Regions from separate parts of the Thioalkalivibrio versutus genome, predicted to be linked through region 2. Evidence: riboswitches for the same ligand, from Rfam matches in the RefSeq annotation. Region 2 holds a riboswitch; the other holds the start of a gene.
The links. A riboswitch is a leader RNA that binds a small molecule or an ion and turns the genes downstream of it on or off. The one in region 2 is predicted to bind cobalamin.
Positions count from the first base shown of each region.

Region 1: another riboswitch for cobalamin. It lies ahead of TVD_RS04770 (porin); the one in region 2 lies ahead of bluB (5,6-dimethylbenzimidazole synthase).

Region 1 is NZ_CP011367.1:1,004,129-1,008,178, forward strand. It holds gene TVD_RS04765 (cytochrome c) at 79-642, opposite strand; gene TVD_RS04770 (porin) at 677-1,792, opposite strand; cobalamin riboswitch at 1,974-2,208, opposite strand; gene TVD_RS04780 (cytochrome-c peroxidase) at 2,420-3,400, shown strand; gene TVD_RS04785 (DUF4399 domain-containing protein) at 3,465-3,914, opposite strand.
Region 2 is NZ_CP011367.1:1,531,020-1,535,069, forward strand. It holds gene cobD (threonine-phosphate decarboxylase CobD) at 1-784, opposite strand, end outside; gene cbiB (adenosylcobinamide-phosphate synthase CbiB) at 795-1,697, opposite strand; gene bluB (5,6-dimethylbenzimidazole synthase) at 1,694-2,467, opposite strand; cobalamin riboswitch at 2,563-2,825, opposite strand; gene TVD_RS07105 (cobalamin-binding protein) at 2,974-3,882, shown strand; gene TVD_RS07110 (FecCD family ABC transporter permease) at 4,022-4,050, shown strand, end outside.

The DNA.
Region 1 (4,050 bases), 530 kb from region 2:
TCAGGAAAGGGGCCGCCGGAAACGGGGCGTGCTCTGCCCCGGAAAAGGGGCTCGGGGGACGCCCCGTTTCCGCGTGGTTCAGCGGCGGCGGTAATTGTCGTGGCAGGCGAGGCACTGGTGGCGCACGCTGTTCAGGGCCTTGGTGGCGCGCAGTTGGAAGGCCTCGTCCGCCAGGTCGTCGGCCGTCTCCACCTTCCGCTGCAGCCGTTCGGCGGCCTGGCGGTAGGACGCCTTGTACTCGGCGAAGTCTGGGTCCGCCCAGGCCGCGGGCAGGGCTCCTGGGTCGCCGTCCCGCGCTGGTGTCTCGCGGTCGAACCAGGTTTCGATGTCGGCGGCCCGCCGTGCCAGCTCGTCGGCCAGATCGGGCAGACGCTCGGCGAACGGCGCGTCATAGCGCAGGATCTGCTCGATGCTGCGGTAGGTGGCCGAGGTGCCCCGCATGCTCTGCTGGCGGAAGCGCTGGAAGGCCTCGGTGGCGTCCACGCTGGCCGGGTCGTCCAGGGTTTCTTCGTAGCCTTCGCCCCAGGGGCCCGGCATCGGGACGGTGATCTCTTCGGCGCCCGTGGTCCCCGCCGATGCGAGCAGCAGGGCCAGCGGGAGGCCGGTCGTCAGCGACCGCCGGATGGATTTCGTTCGATTCATGGTGGCTCTCCCTGTTCGCGTCAGCCGTGGCGTGTCAGAAGCGGAACTGGTGCTGCAGGTGCAGTTCCCAGTCCGAGCGGTCGGCGTCGCGGTCCAGCCACATGAGCTGGGTCTTTTGCCGCTGGCCCCGGTGGTACCAGTTGAGCCCGGCGCCCCATTCGCGCTGCCAGCGCTCGTCGCCTTCCAGGTCGTCGCCGGCGTCGTGGCGCAGCACCGCGTGGCGCGCGGCCACCTCCAACCCGTCCACCGGCAGCGACTGCGCGAGTTCGAGCTCGGCACCGAGGTCGTGATAGGACGACGCATGGTTCGGGGAGACGTCGCGGCGGAACGCGGCCAGCGAGAGCGAGGTGTGGCCGAACTTGATCACCGCGTCGGCGGTGGCGGTGACCCAGTCGGCCCGCTGGCGGTCCACCGTATCTTCCAGTCCGCGGCTCCAGTCGCGCAGGTGGTTGCGGTCCGCTGCCTGAAGGCCGGCGCCCAGCGCCACGGTGCGCTCCACGGCGCGGCCGAGGGTAGTGTTGTCGCGCGGGATCTCGCCGACCGGTGCCCAGGCCCCGCGGGCACTGAACAGGTGGCCGGAGGTGGCGGGGCGGTCGTTACGCTGGTCCAGACGGCCACGGCCGTCGAACACCCCGGCGGCCCAGGCCCAGGCTTCGCCGTCACCGCCCAGTAGGGTCACGCCGGTATCGCGCCCGGCGGGGACCTCGAACTGGTTGCCCGGCACGCTGAGTTCGGTAAACAGGCGGTTGGGTCCGCCGATGTCGCGCGGCATTCCGAAGGGTACGGTGAACTGGCCGAGGCGCAGGCCCAGATTGTCGCGGAACGCGTACTGCATCCAGATGTCGCGCATCGAGAGTTCGCCGCTGCTGAAATCCGGCTGCAGGCGAAAGCGAAGATCCGGGTGGAACAGAGTCCCCTGGGTGTCCAGCCAAGCGCGGCGGAAGTCGAACTCGCTAGTGGAACCGTCCGGGGCACGGGCGTAGCTGTAGCGGCCCTGGATCAGCGGATCCAGTGTCACCTGCAGGCCGTCTTCCGCGTCGCCGAACTCGAAGTTGGCCTGAGCCGGAGCGATGCTCGCGGCCGTCATCAGATACAGGGTGGCCAGGACCGGGATGGCATGTCGCCCCGGTCGGAGATGGGTATCGTTCATTGTTGTGGTGCTCCCCTAAGGAAACACATGACCCATGTGCCCGTTCGCGCACATGGGTCATGTGTTTCCCTGGCGCGCGACCCCGCACGCCGTGGATGAAACGACGCCACAGGATGGGCTGGGAGCAGGGGAGGGCCGATCGATGAGCACGCCGGTCCTGGCCCGCCCGGCCGCCCACCGCGGCGTCGGTGTCCTCCAGGCCGGTCTCCGGACTCGCAGAGTGGATGCGCGCTGCATCCAGATGCGGATCGCCTTCCCGCGGGCATCCTGGGGATGCGCCGCAGTGGCATTGGATCCGCCCAACTCCGCCTACCGTTGCGGGGGCAGTGCCGGGCTTGCGAACGAGAGTTCGCGCACCGGCTTCCCGATTATCCCCGGCCAAAACAGGCCGGGGCACCTGAAGTCAAGGCGGACCCTACGGTGCCTCCGTTTGAGGGTCAAGGGCGCGTTGAGGCGGGATGGCGGGGGTATCCTTTGATCTGGATCAACGGAACGCTCGTTTTTGATCGCGTCCGGTTTTCCGCGTCGATAGGGTGGGTTTCATGGGATCTGGACCGAGTCTATATCGGTCCGCCCTGATGTTCCCCTTCAAGGAGACCTGCCATGAAGACACTTTCCGGATTCCGCATGACGGCGATCGCCGCCTGTGCGGCGATCGCGTTCGGGGCCTCGGCGCCTGCGCTGGCCGATACGGACTATTCGCAGTACCGCGACGTATTCGAGCCGCTGCCGGCGCTGCCGCCGATCCCGGCGGACAACTCGATGACGAAAGAGAAGATCGAGCTGGGCAAGATGCTGTTCTTCGAACCGCGCATCTCGAGCTCCGGCGTGATCTCCTGCGCTACTTGCCACAACCCGGCACTGGGCTGGGCGGATCGTATCCCGCGCGCGGTGGGCCACGATGGCCAGGTCGGCGAGCGCAACACCCCGACCGTGCTGAACTCTGGCTTCTTCACGGCGCAGTTCTGGGATGGCCGCGAGGATGACCTGGAAGGCCAGGCGCTGGGCCCGATCCAGGATGCGATCGAGATGGCGATGCCGCTGGAGGACGCAATCGAGCGTCTGGAAGAGTTCAACGAGTACCAGGAGAAGTTCCAGGCCGCCTATCCGGACTATGACGGTGACAACGTGATCAATGCCGATCACGTGGCCCATGCGCTGGCGACCTTCCAGCGCACGCTGAACACCCCGAACTCGCCGCTGGATCGCTGGCTGGTCGGGGACGAGGGCGCGATGAGCGAGCAGCAGATGCGTGGCATGAAGCTGTTCGCGGATAACGGCTGCGTCGCCTGCCACCGTGGCCCGGCACTGACCGACAGCCACTTCCATCGCATCCAGGTGCCGGGCTCGGAAGACGAGGGCCGTTACCTGGTGACCGGGGAGGAGAGTGATCGCTTTGCCTTCAAGACCCCGACCCTACGCAACGTGGCCCTGACCTACCCCTACATGAACAACGGCGAGACCGCGACGCTGGACGAGGCGATCCGCATCATGGGGCAGGAGATGCTGGGCATGGAGTTCAGCGACGATGAAGTCGCGGATCTGGAGGCCTTCATGCACGCCCTGACCGGTGACATGCCGCAGTTCGAGATCCCGGCACTGCCGTAACCGACCGGTCGCCTCTGGCGAGGACGAGCCCCCTCCGGTTTTGGAGGGGGCATTTTTGTGCCGCCTATTCGACGGTGATGGTGATCTTGTCGGAGGTCACTGGCGGGTCGAAGCTGAGGTGGCGGTAGTCCATGAAGAGCAATTGCAGGGTATGGGTGCCCGGTTCCAGTTCGATCTCGCCTTCGGTCTGGCCGCCACCGAAGTGCCGCTTGTGGTCGGAGAAGGGGAGCGAGGCATCCAGGTCGACCTCGTCCAGCGGCTGGTTGACCAGCAGGTGATGATGGCCGGTGTTGTCGGCCTCGACGCCGGCCGGGGCCACGCCCATGCCGCGCAGGCCCATCTGGATCCGCACGGGACTTTCGACGGTGTCGCCATCCTGCGGGCTGATGAAGTACACCTCGGCCCCTTCGGGCGCCGGAACGCGCTCCATGCTGGTCGCGCTGCCAGCGGCCAGGGCGAATCCTCCAGTGACCAGAGCGATGGTCGCGAGGCGGGTGAGCGAAACGGATTTCATCACGACTCCTTCGGGCGATAGGGGCCCGTGTGTTGGCCTGTCTCGAGTATAGCCGGCGGAAACCGGGCTGCCGGGTTATCGCCCTGTAGCGTTCTGCTACCCTAGGCGCCTTTGCTCACTACCCGTAATCGAGTGT
Region 2 (4,050 bases):
CACGTGCCTGGAGCATGCCGCGTGTCTCGGCCTGCCAGGCCCGGTCCGACAGCGCCTGGGTGGCGATCCAGCGGGACGGTCCGGCAAGACCCCACGGGCCCATCCGGGCGGCCAGTCGCGTGCGCAGCGTGTCCTCCGCGATGACAAATCCCACGCGCGCCCCGGCCAGGCCAAAGAACTTGCCCAGCGAGCGCAGTACCACCAGACCCTCGCGCGGCGCGTCCGTCGCCAGGCTCGCCTCGGGTGTCACGTCCATGAACGCCTCGTCCACGATCAGCCAGCCGCCGCGCGCGGCCAGGGTCGCATGCCACGCCAGCAGGTCCGCGCGGTCAAACCGCTGTCCGGTCGGGTTATTGGGGTTGACCAGCACCAGCACGTCCAGGCCGGGCAATGCGGCCTCAATCGAATCCCCATCCAGCGGGACGACGTCATGCCCGGCCCCGTGCCAGGCCCGGGCGTGTTCGTTGTAGCTGGGCTCGAGGATGCCCACGCGCGAAGGGCCTTCCCGTAGCGCGGGCAGCAGCTGGATCGCGGCCTGGGAACCGGGCACCGGCAACAGCGCCCCGGTCCCGTAATAGGCGGCGGCTGCGGCCTCCAGACCGTCGTCCGGTTCCGGCAGGCGTGCCCAGGCCCCTGGCGGAAGCTCGCCCGCGGGGTAGCCATGCGGGTTGATGCCCGTGGAGAGATCCAGCCAGTCGGCCTCGGGGATCCCGTAGCGCGCAGCCGCCTGACGGATACCGCCCCCGTGCACCTGGATCAGTACCTGCGGCTCCGGCGTCTGCATCGATTGGGCCTCAGAACAGGACAACGACAATCACCCCGGCCACAATGAAGGCCATCCAGATGGCCAGCGCACGATCCAGCAGCTCAACCGCCTGGCGAATGCCTGCCGCGTCGGGCATGCGGCCCATCCCCAGGCGGGGTCGCCACTCGCGCTGCCCGCCATAGGGTGCCGCTCCCCCCAGGACCACACCCAGCGCACCCGCCCCCGCCGCCATCACCGGACCCGCATTCGGGCTCTTCCAGCCGGCGGCCTGCTCGCGCCAGCACTGCAGCGCGTCCCGGCCGCGCCCGGCCAGGGCATAGCCCAGCGCCGTCAGGCGGGCCGGGATCAGGTTCATCGCATCGTCCAGGCGCGCGGCAGCCCAGCCAAACGAGCGAAAACGGTCATTGCGATAGCCCCACATCGCGTCCAGCGTGTTCACCAGCCGATAGGCCACCACGCCCGGCGCGCCAGCCACCAGAAACCAGAAGATCGTGGCGAACAGCGCGTCGTTGCCGTTCTCCAGCACCGACTCGATGGTCGCGCCGCTCACCCCGCGCGCGTCCAGGGCCGCCGTGTCGCGACTGACCAGCATGCCGACACCGGTGCGCGCCCCAGACAGGTCATCCTTTTCCAGGGCCTCGGCCACCACCTCCGCATGCTCGTCCAGGCTGCGCCAGCCAATTGCCAGCGTGAGGATCGCCAGCGTCAGAACCCAGCCCCAGGCCAGCGAGGCGCCCAGTGCGGCCAGCGCCACCCAGGGCAGGACCAGCGCCGCGAGAAGGAGCGCTCCGCGTACACGACTGGGCGCATGCCAGCGGGATTCGGCCCAGGCCGCGAGCTGGCCGAATCCGGCCAGCGGATGGAACCGCCGTGGGTCGCCAAACAGTCGGTCCAGGATCAGGGCGCCGATCAAGATCAGAAAGGTACTCATGTGTCGCCACCCCCGGATGGCCCATCCGGACGCGCGGCGGATTCCCGCACAACCGTGGGCAAGGCCAGTTCGCACGGCGCACCCCAGCGATCCTGGAAGACCAGGTCTTCCAGGGGGCGCCGGGTATCCCAACCCGCCGTCTCCAGCATCGGCCGGTCATAGAAGCGCTCCACATGCCCCAGGCACAGCACCGCGATCGGGTACCCGCCTTCGGGCATGTCCAGCCGATTGGCCAGCCAGTCCGGATCGAACAGGGAGACCCAGCCCATGCCCAGGCCCTCGGCGCGGGCGGCCAGCCACAGGTTCTGGATCGCACACGCGGCCGAACAGAGGTCCATCTCGGGGAGCGTCCGCCGGCCCAGCACGTAGCGTTCGCGGCCATCGGTCAGGGCCACGACCAGTAACTCGCCCGCCTCGCGGATGCCCTCCAGCTTCAAGCGATGCACCTCCGCCGCGCGCTCGCCACAGGCCTCGGCGGTGCGCGCCTGTTCATCCGCCGCGTGGGCGTGGAGCGCCTCGCGCACCGCCGGGTCGGTAATGCGCAGGAAGCGCCAGGGCTGCATGTAGCCGACGCTCGGCGCGCGATGCGCCGCCTCCAGCAGCCGCCGCAACACCGCTGGATCGACCGGGTCCGGCCGAAAATGGCGCATATCCCGGCGTTCCGCGATCACGCGATAGACGGCCGCAAGCTCATCTTGGGCAAATCCCGAACCCTGGGCATCAGCGGCCGGGCAGGAAGGGTTCTCATTGGCGGGCAACTCGGACTGCATCGGCTTACCGTCAGGGGGACACGACGCGGATGCAGAGGGATCGGGGTGCGGCCACAGGGGGCCCGCACCTACCGACCCTCGCCCACCGCGCGGTCGCAGAAACATCGTCCAGGCCGGTCTCCGGGCTCGCGAGGCCCCGGCAACCCGGGGCGGCAAGTCGCCTTCCCGGGCCGCGTTCGGCCCAGTGGCTTTCGACTTGTCGAGGTCCGAGCGGCCTGCGGAAGCACCCCTCGAACCCACTCGCTTACCGTTGCGGGGGCAGCGTCGGAATGGGGCTGCGGAGGATCTCGCGCCTGCACCGACTTCCCGTTTAACCCGCGCGATCAGTCGCCCGGGCACCTGGTAGCAAGCCGCCAATCATACGCGGCAAGCCCACTGCCGACCAATTGACGCTCCGAGGCGCCCCAGGCTTGCTGCTATGATGCCCCGCTAGTCCAGCGCCAGGTGGCGGCTCTCCAGCCGGCTCGAAGGCGCTTGAACAACCAATCCAATGCGACTGTAAAATCATGCAATTTTGGACTTCCCGAACCCCACTGCTCGCTTGCCTCCTGGGCGTGCTCTCAACCCCGCTGATCGCAATGGCGGACTCAATCACGGTCACCGACGACGATGGCCGCGAGGTCCATCTGGAGCAGCCTGCCGAGCGCATCGTCAGCCTGGCGCCGCACATCACCGAGGTGCTGTTCGCCGTCGGTGCGGGGGACCGCATCGTGGGCGCAACGCAGTACAGCGATTATCCGCCCGAGGCGGAGGCCATCCCGCGGATTGGCGGCTACAGCCGGATTGACCTGGAACGGGTACTGGAAAGGGACCCCGATCTGGTGATCGCGTGGAAGAGCGGCAACTCCGCCTCCCAGGTCGAACGCCTGCGCGAACTGGGACTGCCGGTGTATGAATCGGAACCGCGCAGCTTCGAGGGTGTGGCCTCGAGCATGCGGCGCATGGCCACGCTCGCCGGCACGCATGACCAGGGCGAGGCCGCGGCAGAGGACTTCCTGGGCCGAATGGACGCGCTCCGCGCCACGTACGGCGACCGGGACCCGATTCGCGTGTTCTATCAGGTGTGGGAGCAACCGTTGATGACGGTCAATGACGACCACCTGATCGCCGAGGCCATTGCCGTCTGTGGCGGCGTGAACGTGTTCGGCGATCTCGACCGCCTGGTGCCACGCATTGGCCGCGAAGCCGTACTGGATGCCGACCCCGAGGTCATCATCGGCGGCGGCATGGGCGAGGATCGCCCCGACTGGGTGGTCGCCTGGGGCCAATGGGAGGACATGACCGCGGTCCAGCGCGACAATCTGTTCTTCATTCCCCCTTCGCTCCTGCAACGCCATACCGGACGCATCGCGGAAGGCACCGCCCTGATGTGCGAAGAACTCGAACGCGCCCGCGCACGCCGTCCCGCCCCATGACCATGACGATCCGCCTCGCAGTCTCTCGGAAAGGATATCGCGGGACACCAATGAAGGAGCGTTGTACGTGCGCTGAAGGCAGCGCTCCCGCCGTTCCGGCAACCTACCGCTTCGCCCGCCTGGAGCGGAGGGCTACCGCTTGACCCGTTCGTTCCTCCTGGCCCTGGG